DNA from 4 places in the Paramixta manurensis genome. Region 2 is predicted to be linked to each of the others. Evidence: predicted binding sites of a transcription regulator. Region 2 holds the regulator's gene; each other region holds the start of a gene.

Region 1 (4,781 bases), 860 kb from region 2:
GGACATCTTTTCGCGGTCAACCATCACCATGCCGGAATGCATCCAGTAGTTCACATAGGGGCCGTCATGAGCACAAGTTGACTGCGCGATTTCGTTTTCGTGGTGCGGGAACATCAGGTCGGAACCGCCGCCGTGAATATCGAAATGTTCGCCTAACTGCTTGCAGTTCATTGCCGAACATTCAATATGCCAGCCTGGGCGACCGGCGCCCCACGGTGAAGGCCAACTTGGCTCATCGGCTTTGGACATTTTCCACAACACAAAATCCATTGGGTTGCGTTTAACATCGGCAACTTCAACGCGCGCGCCTGCCTGCAACTGCTCCAGATCCTGGCGAGAGAGGCAACCATACTGCGGATCACTATCAACCGCGAACATCACATCGCCATTACTGGCAACATAGGCGTGTTCACGCGCAATCAGCTTGCTCACCAATTCAATGATTTCATCAATATGGCGCGTGGCGCGCGGTTCCAGATCGGGCGGCAGAATATTCAGCGCAGCAAAATCCGCGTGCATTTCAGCGATCATACGGTTGGTCAGCGCTTCCACGCTCTCGCCCTGCTCGTTAGCACGTTTAATGATTTTATCGTCGATATCGGTGATGTTACGCACGTATTTCAGTGAATAACCGCAATAACGCAAATAACGCGCGACCACGTCAAAAGCAACAAAAGTACGCCCATGCCCAATATGGCACAGATCGTAAACGGTAATGCCGCACACATACATGCCAACGCTGCCGGCATGGATCGGTTTAAATTCCTCTTTTTGGCGAGTCAGGGTATTGAAAATCTTTAGCATTGAAACATTCCGTATTGACGTGTGCGGGTTAACGAAACTGAATTGGCAGGACATTGTGACGTATTTTTCACATAAGCGCGATGTAATGCAAGGAAAGGCATAACGGTAGACAACCGATGCCTTGCTGACGTACCGCGCGAAATTATGATATAAGGAGCGTCTGGTAAAAATGCCCGGCCTTAGCGCTATGGGCTGCGATGTTCAATAATCCAACCTTTACAGGACGAGATAATGGTTACTTTCCAGACGAATCATGGCGATATCGTGATCAAAACCTTTGATGATAAAGCGCCGGCAACAGTTAAAAACTTCCTGGATTATTGCCGTGAAGGTTTCTACGATAACACCATCTTTCACCGTGTGATCAACGGGTTCATGATTCAGGGCGGCGGTTTCGAGCCCGGCATGAAGCAGAAAAACACCAAAGAAGAAATCCGTAACGAAGCCAATAATGGCTTGAAAAACACCCGTGGTACGCTGGCAATGGCGCGTACTTCAGCGCCGCATTCCGCCACCGCGCAGTTTTTTATTAACGTTGCCGATAATGATTTCCTGAACTTCCGCGATGAGAGCCTGCAAGGCTGGGGTTACTGCGTGTTCGCCGAAGTGGTGGAAGGCATGGATGTAGTGGAAAAGATTAAAGCTGTCTCCACAGGTCGTAGCGGTATGCATCAGGATGTACCCAAAGAAGACGTGGTGATCCAGAAAGTGACCGTTAGCGAGTAATGTCACGCACGCTATTTATCGCAGATTTACATCTGTGTCAGGAAGAACCGGCAATTACTGCCGGTTTTCTGCGTTTTTTACAGCGCGAAGCGCCACAGGCCGACGCGCTGTACATTCTGGGCGATCTGTTTGAAGCCTGGATCGGTGATGATGATCCCAACCCCCTTCACGCCGAGATCGCCGCCGCGCTGTTGGCCGTACGGCAGCAAGGTGTACCCGTGTGGTTCATTCATGGTAACCGTGATTTTTTGCTCGGCCACCGTTTCGCCCACGCCAGCGGCATGACGTTGTTACCGGAAGAGCAGTTGCTAGAGTTGTACGGTAAACGAATCCTGATTATGCATGGCGATACGTTATGTACCGATGATGCTAACTATCAACGCTTTCGCCAAAAAGTGCATCAGCGCTGGCTGCAAAAGCTCTTTTTGGCGCTGCCACTCTTTATCCGGCAGCGCATTGCCGCGCGGATGCGGGCCGACAGTCAACAAGCCAATCGCCATAAATCTGAAGCAATAATGGATGTCAACGCTGCGGCAGTGCAGGATGCGTTCGAACGCTATCAGGCGCAGTGGTTAATCCACGGGCATACGCATCGTCCGGCGGTCCATTCGCTCAATCTGAAGGGTGAAGTGGTGGAGCGCGTGGTGTTGGGCGCATGGCATCAACAAGGCTCAATGATTCAGGTTGATGCGCAAGGCGTCAGCCTGATTTCTTTTCCGTTTTAAGCGATTTTTGTCGCCGAAAAGCTGGCGTTTTCCCTCGACGCAACCGTTTTCCTTGCCGTCGAGTCATGCTATTCTCTGTGCCCTTCTCAGCCCGTGCGTAAACGCGCCTGGGTGAAGTTTGTACAATCACAGGAGTCAAATCCGCATGTCATCCAACGCCGCCCCGGCTCGTATTGCCATCGTTATGGGTTCCAAAAGTGACTGGGCAACCCTGCAATTCGCTGCGGAAGTTCTAAATAGTTTGTCCGTTCCCTGCCATATTGAGGTGGTTTCCGCGCATCGTACGCCTGACAAACTGTTTAGTTTTGCTGAGAGCGCAGCAGATAACGGTTTTCAGGTGATCATCGCGGGCGCAGGCGGCGCGGCGCATCTGCCCGGTATGTTGGCCGCCAAAACGCTGGTGCCGGTACTTGGCGTACCGGTGCAAAGTGCGGCATTAAGCGGCGTGGATAGTTTGTACTCTATTGTGCAAATGCCGCGTGGGATCCCGGTTGGTACCTTGGCGATCGGCAAGGCTGGCGCGGCGAATGCTGCGCTGTTGGCGGCACAGATCCTCGCAATCCACGACCCGGCGCTGGCCCAGCGTCTTGCCGAGTGGCGTCAGGCGCAAACCGATGAGGTTTTGAATCATCCGGACCCGCGGGAGGACGCATGAAGCCAGTTTGTGTGTTGGGCAACGGTCAACTCGGCCGTATGCTGCGCCAGGCGGGCGAGCCATTAGGCATTGCCGTTTATCCGGTAGGGTTGGATGCAGAACCCGAAAGCTTGCCGCAACAGCAAAGCGTGATTACCGCCGAAATAGAGCGCTGGCCGGAAACGCCGTTAACCCGTGAATTGGCGCGTCACCCTGAGTTTGTTAACCGGGATATTTTCCCACGTCTCGCCGACCGTTTAACGCAAAAACAATTGCTGGATTCGCTGGGGCTGGCGACCGCGCCCTGGCAATTACTGGCTGGCGCCGAACAGTGGCCACAGGTTTTCGCTGCGCTGGGTGAACTGGCAATTGTGAAAAGCCGCACCGGCGGCTATGACGGGCGCGGTCAGTGGCGTTTACGCGCGACTGAAACCGGCACTCTGCCTACCGAGTGCTATGGTAATTGCATTGTTGAACAGGGCATCGCCTTCTCCGGTGAGGTGTCGCTGGTTGGCGCGCGTAGCCGGCAGGGGAAAACGGTGTTTTATCCGTTGACTCATAACCTGCATCAGGACGGCATTTTACGTACCAGCGTGGCATTCCCGCAGCCAAACCCGGCTCAACAGCAACAGGCAGAGCGGATGCTGACCGCCATCATGGATGAGTTAGGCTATGTTGGCGTAATGGCGATGGAGTGTTTCGTGGTGCCGGAAGGCTTATTGATCAATGAGCTGGCTCCGCGCGTGCATAATAGCGGCCACTGGACGCAAAATGGCGCCTCCATCAGCCAATTCGAACTGCATCTTCGCGCGGTGCTGGATCTACCTCTGCCGCAACCGGTGGTCAGTGCGCCATCGGTCATGGTGAATCTCATTGGTACTGCGGTCAATCTTGCCTGGTTGCAGGAGCCACTGGTGCATCTGCATTGGTATGAAAAAGAGGTGCGGGCGGGACGTAAAGTGGGGCATTTGAACCTGAACCATCCTGACCCAACCGCCCTCGCCGCCGCGTTACAAGGCCTGACGCCCCGCTTGCCGCCGGAGTATGCCAGTGGGATTGCGTGGGCGGTAGGTAAGCTGGCGTAAATATTAGCGGCGAGGTACGCCTCGCCCTTAGAGACGCACTGCGGCACCGGAAGTGGTATGCCGCAGTAAACGCTTATGCGCTGTCAAAATGACGAAACAGCGCCTTCCCTTTTAGTAACCTTACGCCTAACCAGCCACCGCACAACGATAGCAGCAGCGCGCCGGTCAGCGGCAACGCTACCCATAACACCCAGTCAGGCTGCCAGGGAAAATCAAACACTTTTCGCTGCAAGCCCCACAGCGCCACCTCTGCGCCGAGCGCGGCGGCAACGCCAGACACCACGCCCAATAGTGCGAACTCACACCACAGCGTAGCGCGCAGCAAACGTTTTGATGCGCCCAGCGTGCGCCAGACGACCAACTCCTGCCGCCGTTGCCGCATTCCAACCTGGACCTGCGCCAATAACAGCAAGACGCCACAGGCAGTCACCAAAATCACCATAATCTCCAGCGCCTGGCTCACTTGCGCCAGCACTTGCCCGATCTGCCGCATAATACTGCCGATATCCAGCAGACTTAACGTCGGAAACTGTCGATTTATCTGCGCCAGTAATGTCGGATGGTTATCCATCCGAAAGCTGGTTAGCCAGGTTTGCGGTTGCGCATCCAGCGCGCCCGGCGGGAAGATAAAGAAAAAGTTGGGTCGCAGGCTTTCCCAATCCACTTTACGCAGGCTGGTTATTTTGGCGCTAAACGTCTGCGTATCCCCGCTAAAGGTCAAGGTATCACCGAGCTTCACGCCCAGGCGTTCAGCTAGCTCAACCTCCATGGATACCTCACCTTTTTTGGGCGGCCAGTACCCCGCCA
Region 2 (4,781 bases):
GGCCCGGCATAGCGATCAACCACCAGCGCTTGCCAACTTACCGCCGCCGAACAGACCCCGACCGCCTGGATAAAACGTAGCGCCAGCAGCAATGTGGCGTCTGTCACCCACAACATGCCTGCACAACCAACAATAAACAGACTTAACCCGGCGAGCAGAACGGGTTTGCGGCCAATGCGATCGGAAACCGGCCCCCAGATGAGTTGCGCACAGGCGAAACCGGCCAGGAAGATGCTCAGACTGGCGCTAATCGTACCGGGGTGCGTTTGCAAGTCCTGCTGCATCGCGCCGAAAGCGGGGAGATACATATCGGTGGCGAGAAAGCCCAACATGCTCAGTAGGGCGAGGTACAACAAAAATCCTTTCGATCTCATCATTAAACAACTCTTTTATTATTACAGGTGATTTTAACGCCGCAGAGTGTAAAGGGGTGCAAGAGTGCTTGTGAAACGCTAATATTTGCACATTGCTATCAAAAAAATTGCAGGCAAAAAATGTGGTCTGAATATTCTCTCGAAGTACTTGATGCCGTTGCGCGTACTGGCAGTTTTACCGCAGCGGCAAATGAGCTTCATCGCGTTCCCTCCGCCGTCAGTTATACGGTACGGCAACTGGAGGAGTGGTTGGCGGTAAGCTTGTTTGAGCGGCGGCATCGCGATGTGGTTCTGACCGATGCCGGCGCGCTATTTATTCGCGAAAGCCGTGGTGTTATCAAAAAAATGCTTGCCACGCGGCGTCAGTGTCAGCAGGTAGCTAATGGCTGGCGAGGTCAGTTGAGCATTGCGGTCGATAGGATTGTAAAACCACAGCGAACGCGTCAACTGGTGTTGGATTTTTACCGCCACTTCCCGGATATGGAACTGCTGGTTTCACCGGAAGTCTTTAATGGGGTTTGGGATGCGCTGGCAGATGGGCGAGTTGAAGTGGCTATTGGGGCAACTCAGGCCATTCCGGTCGGTGGCCGTTTCGCCTTCCGCGACATGGGCACCCTGAACTGGCGTTGCGTGGTAAGCGCCACACACCCATTAGCCAGCTATCGCGATGTGCTGGATGATGAAGTCATTCGCGCCTGGCCATCACTGGTACTGGAGGACACCTCACGCGCCTTACCGCGACGAACCACTTGGACGTTGGACAATCAGCGGCGTCTGGTGGTACCGGATTGGGAAACCGGGTTCGATTGCTTACAGGCCGGGCTTTGCGTCGGGATGGTGCCCGGGCACTTCGCCGCGCCGTGGTTAGCCGCGGGGCATTTGCATGAGCTAAATCTGGCGACACGTTTTCCCGACAGCCCCTGCTGCGTGAGTTGGATCGAGCAGGATACGTCTCCGGCGCTGACATGGTTATTGAGCTATCTTGGCACCGGAGAGACGTTGAATGAGGAGTGGTTACGTGAAGAGAAGGGAACCTAACGCCCATCGCGTCGTGTTGCGGACAGCGGCGCTGCCCGCAGCATTAAGCGTTACCGCCGGTAATCAAGGAACGGGCCATCGGCAACCGAGCGGCGCTCGACCAGATGGGGATGAACTTCAATAGTTTGCGGCTCTTCGCGTTTGTTGATAATACGGTCAAGCAGCATATCGAAAGCGGTTTCGCCTAACTGCTCTTTAGGCTGGTGTACGGTGGTCAATGCTGGCGCGAAATAACGCGCGTTGCGCACGTTGTCATACCCGATCACCGAAATATCCTGTGGGACGCGTAACCCCAGTTCATCGGCGGCGCAAATCGCGCCCATCGCCATAATATCGCCGCCGCAAAATACAGCTGTAGGCCGCTGTTTTTGCGAGAGAATCTGTTGCATAGCTTGGTAGCCTGATTCTGGCTCAAAATCGCCCTGAACAATCCATTCGTTGCGCACCGGGATATTCTCTTCAGCCAATGCTTTCAGAAAGCCGGCGTGACGACCGCCGCCGGTATTTCGCTCCATCTGGCCGGGAATCGCCCCAATATCACGGTGACCACGCTCAATAAGATAGCGACCTGCCAAATAGCCGCCTTCAAAAGCGTTATCCAGCACCGTATCGGTAAAGTCGCCGCGTGATTCGCCCCAATCCATCACCACCATCGGAATAGAACGGTTTTCTTCCAGCATTTTTAATAAATCGTTCGGATATTCCGAACACATTACCAGCAACCCGTCGACGCGTTTTTGCGCCATCATTGACAGGTAGGCCTGCTGTTTTTGCAAATCGTTATGCGCATTGCCAAGGATGAGAGTGTAGCCACGCTCAAAACAGCGGTTTTCGACCGCCTCAATAATTTCGGCAAAATAGGGCGCTTCGCTTGAGGTGGCCAACAGGCCGATCGACTTAGTGTGATTAACCTTAAGGCTGCGTGCGACCGCGCTCGGCGAATAGTGCAGCGCTTTAATCGCATCCTGCACCGCTTCCCGCGTCTCTTCGGCTACGAAACGGGTTTTATTGATGACATGTGAAACGGTGGTGGTCGAAACCCCGGCGCGTTTCGCCACATCTTTAATTGTTGCCATTAAAATGGTACTCCTGGTTTATCGCAACTGGCTGATAAACTGAATGTTAATCGTTTGCGTCAATTTAGCTTTTCGACCCGGCGTTATTCATGTTTTAGGGTGGCTTTCTGAGTCATATCAGGAAGGTGGAACACCGGGAACAGGCAGCCAACAACCGAATGCGACGGTTGTTGCGCAACGGAAAAACGAAATTCTATCAAGGCTGTGAGCATAAGACGAGATTTTTACCGGCAACTGTGCGAAAATCTATTCAATTACCCTTTGTAAGGTCTTTCAGGAGCGAAACATGTCAACCGATCTAAAGTTTTCATTGTTTACAACCGTCGCTGCTTTACTGGTGATTGTGGCTTTTAGCCTGACGGCGGTTATGCACTAAGCTGGCGAAAATAAAAAATCATTGATGAGCTGCACGCCAAATGTTGGGCATCCAACAAAGTAAGGTGCAGTTTTTTTATGTGCCGACACGCCCCTCGCTGCAGGCATCTTTGAACTATCACGCATAAGAAATGAACGCACACGCCTTCTTCGCTGATTAAGGACGACATACCCTGTCTGTTCCGGTTGGAAGCGATCACTCGCCCTCGACTTACCGGCAGCTCATTGGCTGCATTCTCTAACCTGAACAGGAGCAATCAATGCCTCTCAATCACTTTGTCACACTTGGACGTTCCGGATTGCGCGTTAGCCCATATTGTCTGGGAACCATGACGTTCGGTGAAGACTTCGGCTGGGGAGCCAGCCCCGAAGAGTCGTTCGCTATGCTTGATGAATATCTGGCGCGTGGAGGAAACTTCGTGGATACCGCCAATATTTATACTGCCGGTCATTCTGAGCAAATTATCGGAGATTACCTTACCCAAAATCGCGTTCGGCGCGATGCGTTGGTACTTAGCACTAAGTTCTATTGCAACCTGCACCCGGGCGATCCGAACGGCGGCGGGGCGGGGCGCAAAGCGCTTATCCAACAATGCGAAGCCTCTTTGAAACGGCTCCAGTGCGACTATATCGATATCTATTGGTTGCACAACTGGGATCGAACCGCGCCCATTGAGGAGACACTACGCGGTCTCGACGATCTGGTTACCGCCGGTAAAATTCGTTATGTCGGCTTCTCAGACATTCCCGCCTGGAAAACGGCCGAAGCGCAGATGTTTGCTCAATTTCGGGGATGGGCGCCGATTATTGCGCTCCAGCTTGAGTATTCGCTGCTAGAGCGAACAAGCGAGGGTGAATTGTTCCCGATGGCACAAGCGATGGGGATGGGGATCATGCCTTGGTCGCCCCTGAAAAGCGGTTTCCTGAGCGGAAAGTTTAGACGTGGCAACGCAGAGAATGTTGATACCAAACGTACCAATCTGGTTGGCGTGCCTGGTGAGGCGGATTACGACATTATTGAAACCGTGGTGGAGGTTGCCTCGCAACTTGGCGCCAGCCCTGCGTCGGTGGCTTTGGCTTGGGTCCGATCACAATCAGGCGTTAGTTCTACTCTGATTGGCGCACGGCGTCTTGACCAGCTTAAAGCCAATCTGGATTCTCTTGATGTGACACTCTCTGCTGAGCAGATGAGTATGCTAAGTAAGGTCTCCAGGCCGAAGCTGAATTTCCCGGCCGACAACAACGCCACCTTGGCACCAATGTTGGCGTTCTCCGGCATGACCGTCGATGGTAATGCCGTGCCGTCGTTCGAGCGGCGCTCTGATTGAAGCCAGTGAGAAGGGGCGTTGCTGCCGAAAACGGGTTATGACCTCAGGCGCATAATCATACCAGCGTCAAAAGCTATTTTGATGCTGGTGGCGTTAGCGAATGGTTTTTGGCGTCATCACCCGACGTGCGCCGACATAGTGCCGTTGCCAATAGTCTTCGGTGAGCTGGCTTATCTGAATATCTTTTCCGGTACGCGGCGATTGAATAAATTTGCCATTACCTAAATAAACCCCAACGTGGTCAGCGGCACCGCGGTTATTAATGCGGAAGAACACTAAATCCCCTTTTTCCAGCGATTGACGCTGTACCGGCGCGGCATCACGCAAGTGATACATCTCGTTGGCGGTGCGGGGGATCTTAAATTTAACCAAGTCTTTATAAGCGTACCAAACCAGCCCGCTACAATCGAAACCGGTATGCGGCGAAGTCCCGCCCCATTGATAAGGCTTACCTAACTGCCCCATTAATTTATTCATCGCCGTTTCACGCGCTTTCTGATAACGCTCGCGATGCACTTTACTCATTTTCAACGGCCCTTGCTCGGTGGCGGCGGTCGAAAGCGTATGGCGATACTTACCACGTTGATGCC
Region 3 (4,781 bases), 1.9 Mb from region 2:
ACGATTGCGCTGTTGCTGCTCAAGGCGTTGCGCCAGCGTATCCAGGCCTTCATTGGTGTTATCACCTTCAATCACAATCAGTGCGCGCTGACCGGTTTCATCGGCATAGACATGCATGTTGTTCGCCTGGGTACCCAGTTTGCCGCTTTTGTCAGACATACCGGCAGGAAGGGTAAAGCTTAACTTGCCATCCATTAACGACACGGTCTGTGTTGACTGGCTGGCGCTGGCGCCGTTGTCACTGGCCGCGGCTTTATCATCTTTTCCATCGCAGGCAGCCAAACCGACCACCAGTAAACCGACTCCAATATATTTCGCTAAATTACGCATCAGGATCCCTTTATCTATTCGCGTACGGATTTTTAGGCCTCAATACAAACTGAATCAGTGAGTAAAATCAACCCAATCACTGTGTCAGGATCTTAGCCTGCCCTGATGCGTTTCACCATGTGCAATTAACAGAAATCAGGCGTGGCGGAGACGTTGCGGCGTTCCGCAATACGTTTCAGGGTTGCATTTAGCAGCACGCCATAGGCGGGCAGGAAGAAAATCATGCAGATAAGCACCTTGAAGCTGTAATCCACCAGCGCAATTTCTACCCAATTTTGCGCCATAAAGGGATCGGGGCTTTTATAGAAGGCGATGAAGAAGAAGGCCAGCGTATCGCTGATATTGCCAAGAAACATCGCCGATGCCGGCGCAACCCACCACTGCGGTAATTTACGCAGGCGGTTAAAGACATGGACATCCAGAATCTGACCCAGCGCGTAGGCCATGAAGCTGGCGCAAGCGATACGCGCGACAAATAAATTGACCTCGCGTAGGGCGGCGAAGCCCTGCCATTCACCCTGATAAAACAGTGCGGAAATCGCATAGGAGATAAATAATGCCGGGATCATCACCGCAAGAATGATACGTCGCGCCAGCGGCGCGCCAAAAATACGCACGGTTAAATCTGTCGCCAGAAAAATAAACGGGAAGCTGAACGCGCCCCATGTGGTATGGAAACCGAAGATCGAGATCGGCAGTTGCACCAGATAATTACTGGAGGTAATGACCAGCACATGGAATAACGAGAGCCAAACCAGCGCATGTAAGCGCTGACGCGGGGTAAACGGAATCATGATATCGCCTTTTTAAAGTGGGGTGAGGGAACCCGGATTAAAAACCTGTTGCGCCGCACTGTGGCCAAGCCAAGGCGCGTAAGCCGCGGCATCTTACCCTGTTAGCGGGGCAATGCAACGGTTAATTTTAACGCAAACGTTATCGGCCTGCATAGCTTGCGCAACCGACGAGCTGGCGTAAAATAGCCTGCAATAACGTTTTGCGCGACAGAGAGAATTATGAGCGACATTTTCGCCAATCCCGACCAAACCCTTGATGCGTTAGGCTTACGGTGCCCGGAGCCGGTGATGATGGTGCGCAAGGCCGTGCGGCATATGCAAGAGGGGCAAACTTTGCTAGTTATCGCCGATGATCCGGCGACAACGCGTGATATTCCCGGTTTTTGCCGTTTTATGGAACACACGCTGGTGGCCCAGGATACCGGGCAAACGCCGTATAAGTATCTGCTGAAAAAAGGGACCAGCACGTTGTAATCCCCGCCGTAGTGGTCGGTCTCTCCCGGCACTACGGCGGCTGATTTAGCGCTTATGCAGTAACCGTAACGCATTCGCCGTCACTAACGCGGTGGCGCCAGAATCTGCCAACACCGCCAGCCACAGCCCGGTAATCCCTAACAGCGTGGTGATCAGGAACACACCTTTTAAGCCAAGGGCAAGGGCGATATTTTGTCGAATATTGGCATGCGTCGCGCGTGATAAACGGATCATAGCGCTCAGCCCGGTTAGCCGATTATGGGTTAAAGCGGCATCAGCCGTTTCCAGGGCGACATCGGTACCGCCTCCCATTGCAATGCCAATGGTCGCCGCTTTCATCGCGGGCGCGTCGTTAATTCCGTCACCGACCATCGCCACCGCATAACGCTGATTCATCTCATTCACCGCCTGCACTTTATCCGCTGGTAGCAGACTCGCGCGAAACGCCAAGCCGAGTTGCCCGGCAATCGCTGCCGCCGCGCGTGGGTTATCGCCGGTCAGCATCACGCCGGTAATCCCTAAGGCGTTGAGTTCGGCAATCGCTTGCTGTGCATCGGCACGTAGCGTATCGCGCAGCGCAATGATGCCAATGGGCTGATCGTCCTGCACCACCATCACTACCGTTTTGCCGTCAGATTCCAGCGCGCTAATTTGGTGTTGCCGCGCGCTTTCCAGCGCCTCCCACTGCGTGGGCGCTATGATGCGGATTGCATGCCCGTCCACCCGCGCCTCAACGCCACGTCCGGGTAATGCCCGCTGTGCCGTCGCCTGAGGAAGAGGCTGATTTAACTGTGCCGCATGCGCCACAATCGCGCGCGCCAACGGATGTGAGGAGCCGCTTTCAACGGCGGCGGCACGGAGTAACACCGCATCTTGCGACTCATCAGTCCAAATCATCACATCGGTTACCGTTGGTTTGCCTTCGGTCAGAGTACCGGTTTTATCAAACGCGATATGACGCACCGCGCCGAGGCTTTCCAGCGCCGCGCCGCCTTTAATCAACGCGCCACGCCGGGTGGCGGCCGCCAGACCAGAGGTGATGGCCGCCGGTGTCGAAATCACCAACGCGCAGGGACAGCCAATCAGCAACAGCGTCAGGCCTTTATAAATCCACGCAGACCAGGCCGCGCTGAAGAATAGCGGCGGGATCAGCATCACTAACAACGCCATTAGCATGATGGCGGGCGTGTAATAACGGCTAAAGCGATCCAGAAACCGCTCTATCGGCGCTCGGTGCGTTTCGGCTTCTTCAATCAGATGTAAAATACGATCAATCGCGTTCTCGCCGGGCCGCGAAACCACCTTCATTTGTACCAAGCGATCAACGCTGGTGCATCCCGCCGCGACGTTATCGCCACGTTGGCGCTCAACCGGTATGGATTCGCCGGTTAATGCACTTTCATCGAAGCTGGCAGCGTCTGAAAGCAGCGTTGCATCGGCGGGTAAACGCGCGCCGGGGGCGACTTCAATCACATCGCCGGGCTGTAATTCCGCCGCCGCCACGTCTTCACGCCGCCCTTGCCGTAACCGAACCGCAGTGTCGGGCTTTAAGGCCATCAAGGCGGTGACGCCACGCCGTGCCCGACTCGCGGCAAATGCTTCAAGCCGTTCACCCAGTTGAAACAGAACCAATACCATGGCGGCTTCGGCGGTTGCGCCAATAAACAACGCGCCAACGGCGGCGATAGTCATTAAGGTTTCGATGGCGAAAGGAGAGCCGCTACGGATTGATTTAAGCGCGGTACGCGCCGGTGACCAGACGCCGACCAGGGTGGTAATCAGGAACGCTATCTGCCCGCCATCGGCAGTGATATGGCTCACCAGCCAACTCGCGAACACCAGCAAGACCAGTAACACCAGCGCGCGGTTTTCTTGCCACAAGCTGGTTTCCGCTGTGTTGGCCGTTTCGCCGCTGGCGGTCAGCGCAAAGCCAGCCTGTTTCACCGCCTGCTCAATGTCGTGACGAATATCTTCCTGTGCCTCAACCACCAGTTTTTCGGTGGCATACAGCACTTGCGCATGGGTGGTGTGGGCGAGTTTACCGACGGCAGTTTCAATTTTGCGGGCGCAGGCGGGGCAATCCATACCGCGAACCTGCCAGCTAAAGCGATGGGTGGCGCGCGGTATGTCGCCTTCGTCGTCGGGATCATCGCCCGAGGTGCAGCCGCCGTCGCTGCAACAGGCGGCGTCACTGCTGACGCTCACCGTTGATAAAGGGGTAATTTTCCCGATAACCGGGCGGGCCGGCGTGGTGCAACAGCCGGGTTGTTTAATTGCCCGGCGCTGGCTGCAGCCACAGGATTGATGTTGGTGCATAAAGCCTCCCGATGAGAATACGCGGTAATTGGCTACCGCTGACGCATCTTACACTCTGGAGTCCAGTCCAGAGTCAAGCGGCGTTTTCTCATCGGAAATTTAACGCGTCCTAAAACAAGTACAGCGAACGCACAATCATAAAATGCCCGGCGAAGTAACAGGCGGCGACAATCGCGCTATCGGCGGCGAAACGGCGGCGATAATGGCTAACAAACCAGACAATATTGGCTAAAAGTAACAATCCTGCGCCGACCACCAGCGAAAAACTGTAATCGGTCGGGCGGAAGTAATATTGTTCGGCGGCCAGCCAAACCATCACCAGTGTCATACCGATAAAGGTACAAATCGGCCAGCGTAGCTCTTCCAGTCGCGTCCAGAGGACGGCAATGACCAGCACGCCGATAATCAGCATGATCAGTGGGATCGGCCAGAAGAAACTCAGCGTCATGTTGCTGGCAAAACTGATGGTATACAGCAAGTGAGAAAGGAAAAACGCGCCAATAGCGTACAGCAAGCGCTGTCGCGGCAATAACGTCAAGGCATCGCCGATCAACGTGGCGAGGAGGCCCAGCAGAATCAGATAGTCAGTAGTATGCAAGGCTGGCGCTTGCCATGCCCAAGCCAATAAGAGCAACAGGGTCACGGGCTTAAACAGCCAGCGCTGCCACTGTGGACCACGATAGGAGGCGTCAACGTACAGCCAGCCGGAAAAAAGTACTGCCAAAAAAGACCACAACATAGTTTTTCCTTTTTCTTGTACCCGCCCGCTCAGACCAGCGTCCGAATACTTCAAGGCGTATAAGGTTACATTTCCTGAAAAGTCGATCTCAGTTTAGGTTACGGCTTTGCGATGTGACAATGGGAGCG
Region 4 (4,781 bases), 1.2 Mb from region 2:
GAGAGTGCAACTCTAAGACGATACCGTAAGAAATACCGCTAAAAAGTGTGAACTGTAATGAGGAAACATGAATGCACATAAAGAAAAACCCTCTGTATAAACAGAGGGTTGATTGCAGTATTGCCTGTTCATGAAAACCCAAGAAGGGCTATCGGCCTATTCCCACTCGATCGTTGCCGGTGGTTTACCGGAAATATCGTACACCACACGTGAAATACCGTTCACTTCATTGATAATGCGGTTGGAAACGCGACCAAGGAAGTCATACGGCAAATGCGCCCAGTGCGCGGTCATAAAGTCGATAGTTTCTACCGCACGCAGCGAAACCACCCAATCATATTTACGGCCATCACCCATCACGCCAACTGAACGGACCGGCAGGAACACGGTAAACGCCTGGCTGACTTTGTTGTAGAGATCGGCTTTACGCAGTTCTTCAATAAAAATCGCATCCGCGCGGCGCAACAGATCGCAATACTCTTTCTTCACTTCGCCCAATACCCGCACGCCTAAACCCGGCCCCGGGAAGGGATGACGATACAGCATATCGTACGGCAGACCGAGTTCGAGGCCGATTTTGCGTACTTCATCTTTAAACAGCTCTTTCAGCGGCTCAACCAGCCCCAGCGCCATCTCTTCCGGCAGACCGCCAACATTATGGTGCGATTTGATGACATGCGCTTTACCGGTTGCCGAGGCGGCAGATTCAATCACATCAGGATAGATGGTGCCTTGCGCCAGCCATTTCACCTCGGTCAGCTTACCGGCTTCTTCATCAAACACCTCAATGAAAACACGACCAATGGTTTTACGTTTCGCTTCCGGATCGTCAATACCAGCCAACGCATCGAGGAAACGAGCCTCCGCCGGGACGTGGACAATATTTAGACCGAAATGGTCACCGAACATTTCCAGCACCTGCTCAGCTTCATTCAGGCGCAACAGGCCATTATCAACAAACACACAGGTCAAACGTTCGCCAATCGCACGATGTAGCAGCATGGCGGTAACGGAAGAGTCTACCCCGCCGGACAGACCGAGGATCACCCGGTCGTTGCCAACCTGGGCGCGCAGGCGCTCAACCGCATCTTCAATAATTTTGGCCGGGGTCCACAACGCTTCGCACTGACAAATATCACGCACAAAGCGCTCCAGCATACGCAGCCCCTGGCGCGTATGGGTCACTTCCGGGTGGAACTGCACGCCGTAGAAACGTTTTTCTTCATTAGCCATAATCGCGAACGGACAGCTTTCGGTACTGGCAACGGTGACGAAATCGGACGGAATGGCGGTAACTTTATCGCCATGGCTCATCCACACGTCCAGCAGCGGTTTGCCCGCATCGCTAATCGCATCTTCGATATCACGCACCAGCGCGCTCTGGGTCACCACTTCTACCTGCGCATAACCAAACTCACGTTCGCTGGAGCCTTCTACTTTGCCGCCCAATTGCATGGCCATGGTTTGCATACCATAGCAAACGCCCAACACCGGTACACCAGCGGTAAACACATATTCCGGCGCTCGCGGGCTATTCAGTTCGGTGGTGCTTTCCGGGCCGCCAGACAAAATAATACCGTTTGGATTGAACTGACGAATCTGCTCTTCGGTAACATCCCATGCCCACAGTTCACAATAAACGCCAAGCTCACGCACGCGGCGCGCAACCAGTTGCGTATACTGCGAACCAAAGTCGAGGATCAATATGCGATGTTTATGAATATTTTCCGTTGTCATTAAGGCTATTCCAGGGCGATGTACTGATAATAAAATCGCCCGGCAGACGCCGGGCGGTAAACAAGACGGGAATTATGACCCCATACGGTAGTTCGGCGACTCTTTGGTAATCGTCACATCATGGACGTGGCTTTCCGAAATACCGGCGCCGCTGATCCGCACAAACTCCGCTTTGGTGCGCAGTGCGTCAATCGTGCCGCAACCGGTTAAGCCCATACAAGAACGTAGGCCGCCCATTTGCTGGTGAACAATCTCTTTCAGGCGCCCTTTATAAGCGACACGGCCTTCAATCCCTTCCGGGACCAATTTGTCAGCCGCATTATCGGTCTGGAAGTAACGGTCAGAAGAACCTTTAGACATCGCACCCAGCGAACCCATACCGCGATAAGATTTAAACGCGCGCCCTTGGTAGAGTTCGATTTCTCCCGGTGACTCTTCGGTACCGGCCAGCATTGAGCCAACCATCACACACGCGGCGCCTGCGGCGATCGCTTTGGCAATATCACCCGAGAAGCGAATGCCACCATCGGCAATCACCGGGATGCCGGTGCCTTCCAGCGCGGCAACCGCGTCAGAAACGGCGGTGATTTGCGGTACGCCGACGCCAGTAACGATGCGGGTAGTACAAATTGAGCCGGGGCCAATGCCGACTTTCACCGCGCTCACGCCCGCTTCGACCAACGCCAGTGCGCCCGCGCCGGTTGCCACATTACCGCCAACAATTTGTAGATCGGGATACTTGGCGCGCGTTTCGCGAATACGCTGCAACACCCCTTCAGAATGCCCATGCGAGGAGTCAATCAACAGCACATCCACGCCAGCGGCGACCAGCGCGTCAACACGCTCCTCGTTACCAGCACCGGCACCCACCGCCGCCCCGACGCGCAGGCGACCGTGCTCGTCTTTACAGGCATGAGGTTTACGTTCCGCTTTTTGGAAATCTTTCACGGTGATCATGCCCAGCAGGTGGAAACTGTCATCCACCACCAGCGCTTTTTCCACACGTTTTTCATGCATTTTTTGCAGAACGATATCGCGTGCTTCACCCTCTTTTACCGTGACCAAACGCTCTTTCGGCGTCATCACAGCGGAGACCGGCAAGCTCATATCGGTAACGAAGCGCACATCACGACCGGTAATAATGCCGACCAGCTCGTTATCACTGTTTACTACCGGATAACCGGCAAAACCGTTACGTTCGGTCAGCGCTTTCACTTCCTGCAAAGGGGTATCTGGCAACACGGTCTGCGGGTCGGTCACTACGCCGCTTTCATGTTTCTTCACTTTGCGGACTTCGTCAGCCTGACGTTCAATGGACATATTCTTGTGAATGAACCCCAGACCGCCCTCTTGCGCCAGCGCAATGGCCAGATTCGCTTCGGTCACGGTATCCATCGCGGCAGAAAGCATAGGGATGTTTAAACGAATAGACTTCGTCAGTTGCGTGCTGAGATCGGCCGTATTAGGCAGAACGGTAGAGTGTGCGGGAACGAGTAAAACGTCGTCAAAAGTGAGTGCTTCTTTAGCGATTCGTAGCATGGCAATATCTCAACCTGGGGTGAATGAGAACAGATAAAATATTGCCGCGGCATTATACAGGCCGAAACCGATTGCCTCCAGCGTTTTTTATCAAAAAGTCTTGATCCGCCCTCTCAGCCATGTAGTATCAAAGGATTAACCCGCTGATTTTTTATTTGATCTCTATCACATGTCGCTACCGCCAACCGCCAATATTTTTACCGTCAGCCGTTTGAATACCACGGTGCGTAAGCTGCTGGAAGGAGAAATGGGTCAGGTCTGGCTGAGCGCGGAAATCTCCAACTTTTCGCAACCCGCCTCCGGTCACTGGTATTTCACCTTAAAGGATGATGCCGCCCAAGTCCGCAGCGCCATGTTCCGCAACAGTAACCGCCGCGTCACTTTTCGTCCGCAAAACGGCCAACAGGTCTTAGTGCGTGCCAACATCACGTTGTACGAGCCGCGCGGTGATTATCAGTTGATCGTTGAGAGCATGCAGCCTGCTGGCGATGGGCTACTGCAGCAACAGTTTGAGCAGTTAAAACAGCTACTGGCTGCCGAAGGTCTGTTCGATGCACGCTTTAAACAAGCTCTCCCCTCTCCGGCGACCTGCGTTGGCGTGATCACTTCCGCCACTGGTGCCGCATTACATGATGTGTTGCGCGTGCTGCACCGCCGCGATCCCGCGTTACCGGTGGTCATTTATCCTACCCCGGTTCAGGGCAGCGACGCTCCGGCATCGATTGCGCGGGCTATTGAACTCGCCAACCTGCGCGCCGAATGCGACGTTTTAATTGTCGGTCGCGGCGGCGGCTCGCTGGAGGATTTATGGAGCTTTAACGACCAACGCGTCGCGCGGGCTATTTTCGCCAGCCGTATTCCTATTGTCAGCGCGGTAGGCCATGAAACCGATGTCACCATCGCGGATTTTGTCGCCGATTTGCGTGCACCAACGCCCTCGGCGGCAGCGGAATTGGTTAGCCGTAATCAAATCGAATTATTGCGCCAGTTACAAGCGCAGCAACAGCGCCTGTCGATGGCCATGGATTATTATCTGGCCCAGAAACAACGCCAGTTCACCCGCTTGCACCACCGCTTACAGCAACAGCATCCACAGCTTCAGCTTGCGCGCCAGCAAACACAGTTATTTAAGCTTCAGCGCCGCCTGGATGATGCGATGCAGCAACGCTTACGCCTGGCGGGCCGCCAGCAGGAGCATTTAACACAGCGGCTTGCCGCGCAACAACCGCAAAACCGTCTCCATCGCGCCCAGCAAACACTGCAACAATGGCACTATCGTTTACAGCAGGCAATGCATAGCCAGCTCAATCGCGATAAGCAACGCTTTTCTACTCTTGCCGCACAGTTGGAGGGCGTTAGCCCGCTGGCGACGCTAGCGCGTGGGTTTAGCGTCACCACTGCCGTTGATGGTTCGGTCGTAAAGCAAACTCGCCAGTTGCACACCGGCGACACGTTGAAAACCCGGCTGGATGATGGCTGGGTTGAGAGTGAAGTCACCAAAGTTT

The links. Region 2 encodes PurR, which represses purine synthesis genes. Its sites were predicted from a motif close to CANGCAAACGTTTGCNTG; they were not measured.
Region 1: a site for PurR is predicted at 2,292-2,309, ahead of purE (5-(carboxyamino)imidazole ribonucleotide mutase). Genes of this name have one in related genera too.
Region 3: a site for PurR is predicted at 1,254-1,271, ahead of tusA (sulfurtransferase TusA). Genes of this name have one in related genera too.
Region 4: a site for PurR is predicted at 3,337-3,354, ahead of guaB (IMP dehydrogenase). Genes of this name have one in related genera too.

What each region holds. Positions count from the first base shown of each region.
Region 1 is NZ_CP054212.1:1,335,099-1,339,879, reverse strand. It holds gene cysS (cysteine--tRNA ligase) at 1-804, opposite strand, end outside; gene ppiB (peptidylprolyl isomerase B) at 1,036-1,530, shown strand; gene lpxH (UDP-2,3-diacylglucosamine diphosphatase) at 1,530-2,255, shown strand; gene purE (5-(carboxyamino)imidazole ribonucleotide mutase) at 2,401-2,910, shown strand; gene purK (5-(carboxyamino)imidazole ribonucleotide synthase) at 2,907-3,974, shown strand; gene ybbP (putative ABC transporter permease subunit YbbP) at 4,048-4,781, opposite strand, start outside.
Region 2 is NZ_CP054212.1:2,196,572-2,201,352, forward strand. It holds gene punC (purine nucleoside transporter PunC) at 1-377, opposite strand, end outside; gene punR (DNA-binding transcriptional activator PunR) at 495-1,412, shown strand; gene purR (HTH-type transcriptional repressor PurR) at 1,463-2,488, opposite strand; gene cydH (cytochrome bd-I oxidase subunit CydH) at 2,775-2,864, shown strand; gene PMPD1_RS10695 (aldo/keto reductase) at 3,124-4,191, shown strand; gene PMPD1_RS10700 (C40 family peptidase) at 4,285-4,781, opposite strand, start outside.
Region 3 is NZ_CP054212.1:259,434-264,214, forward strand. It holds gene PMPD1_RS01215 (DcrB family lipoprotein) at 1-330, opposite strand, end outside; gene PMPD1_RS01220 (7-cyano-7-deazaguanine/7-aminomethyl-7-deazaguanine transporter) at 456-1,124, opposite strand; gene tusA (sulfurtransferase TusA) at 1,344-1,598, shown strand; gene PMPD1_RS01230 (zinc/cadmium/mercury/lead-transporting ATPase) at 1,644-3,914, opposite strand; gene PMPD1_RS01235 (lysoplasmalogenase) at 4,024-4,653, opposite strand.
Region 4 is NZ_CP054212.1:3,435,983-3,440,763, forward strand. It holds gene guaA (glutamine-hydrolyzing GMP synthase) at 157-1,737, opposite strand; gene guaB (IMP dehydrogenase) at 1,810-3,276, opposite strand; gene xseA (exodeoxyribonuclease VII large subunit) at 3,446-4,781, shown strand, end outside.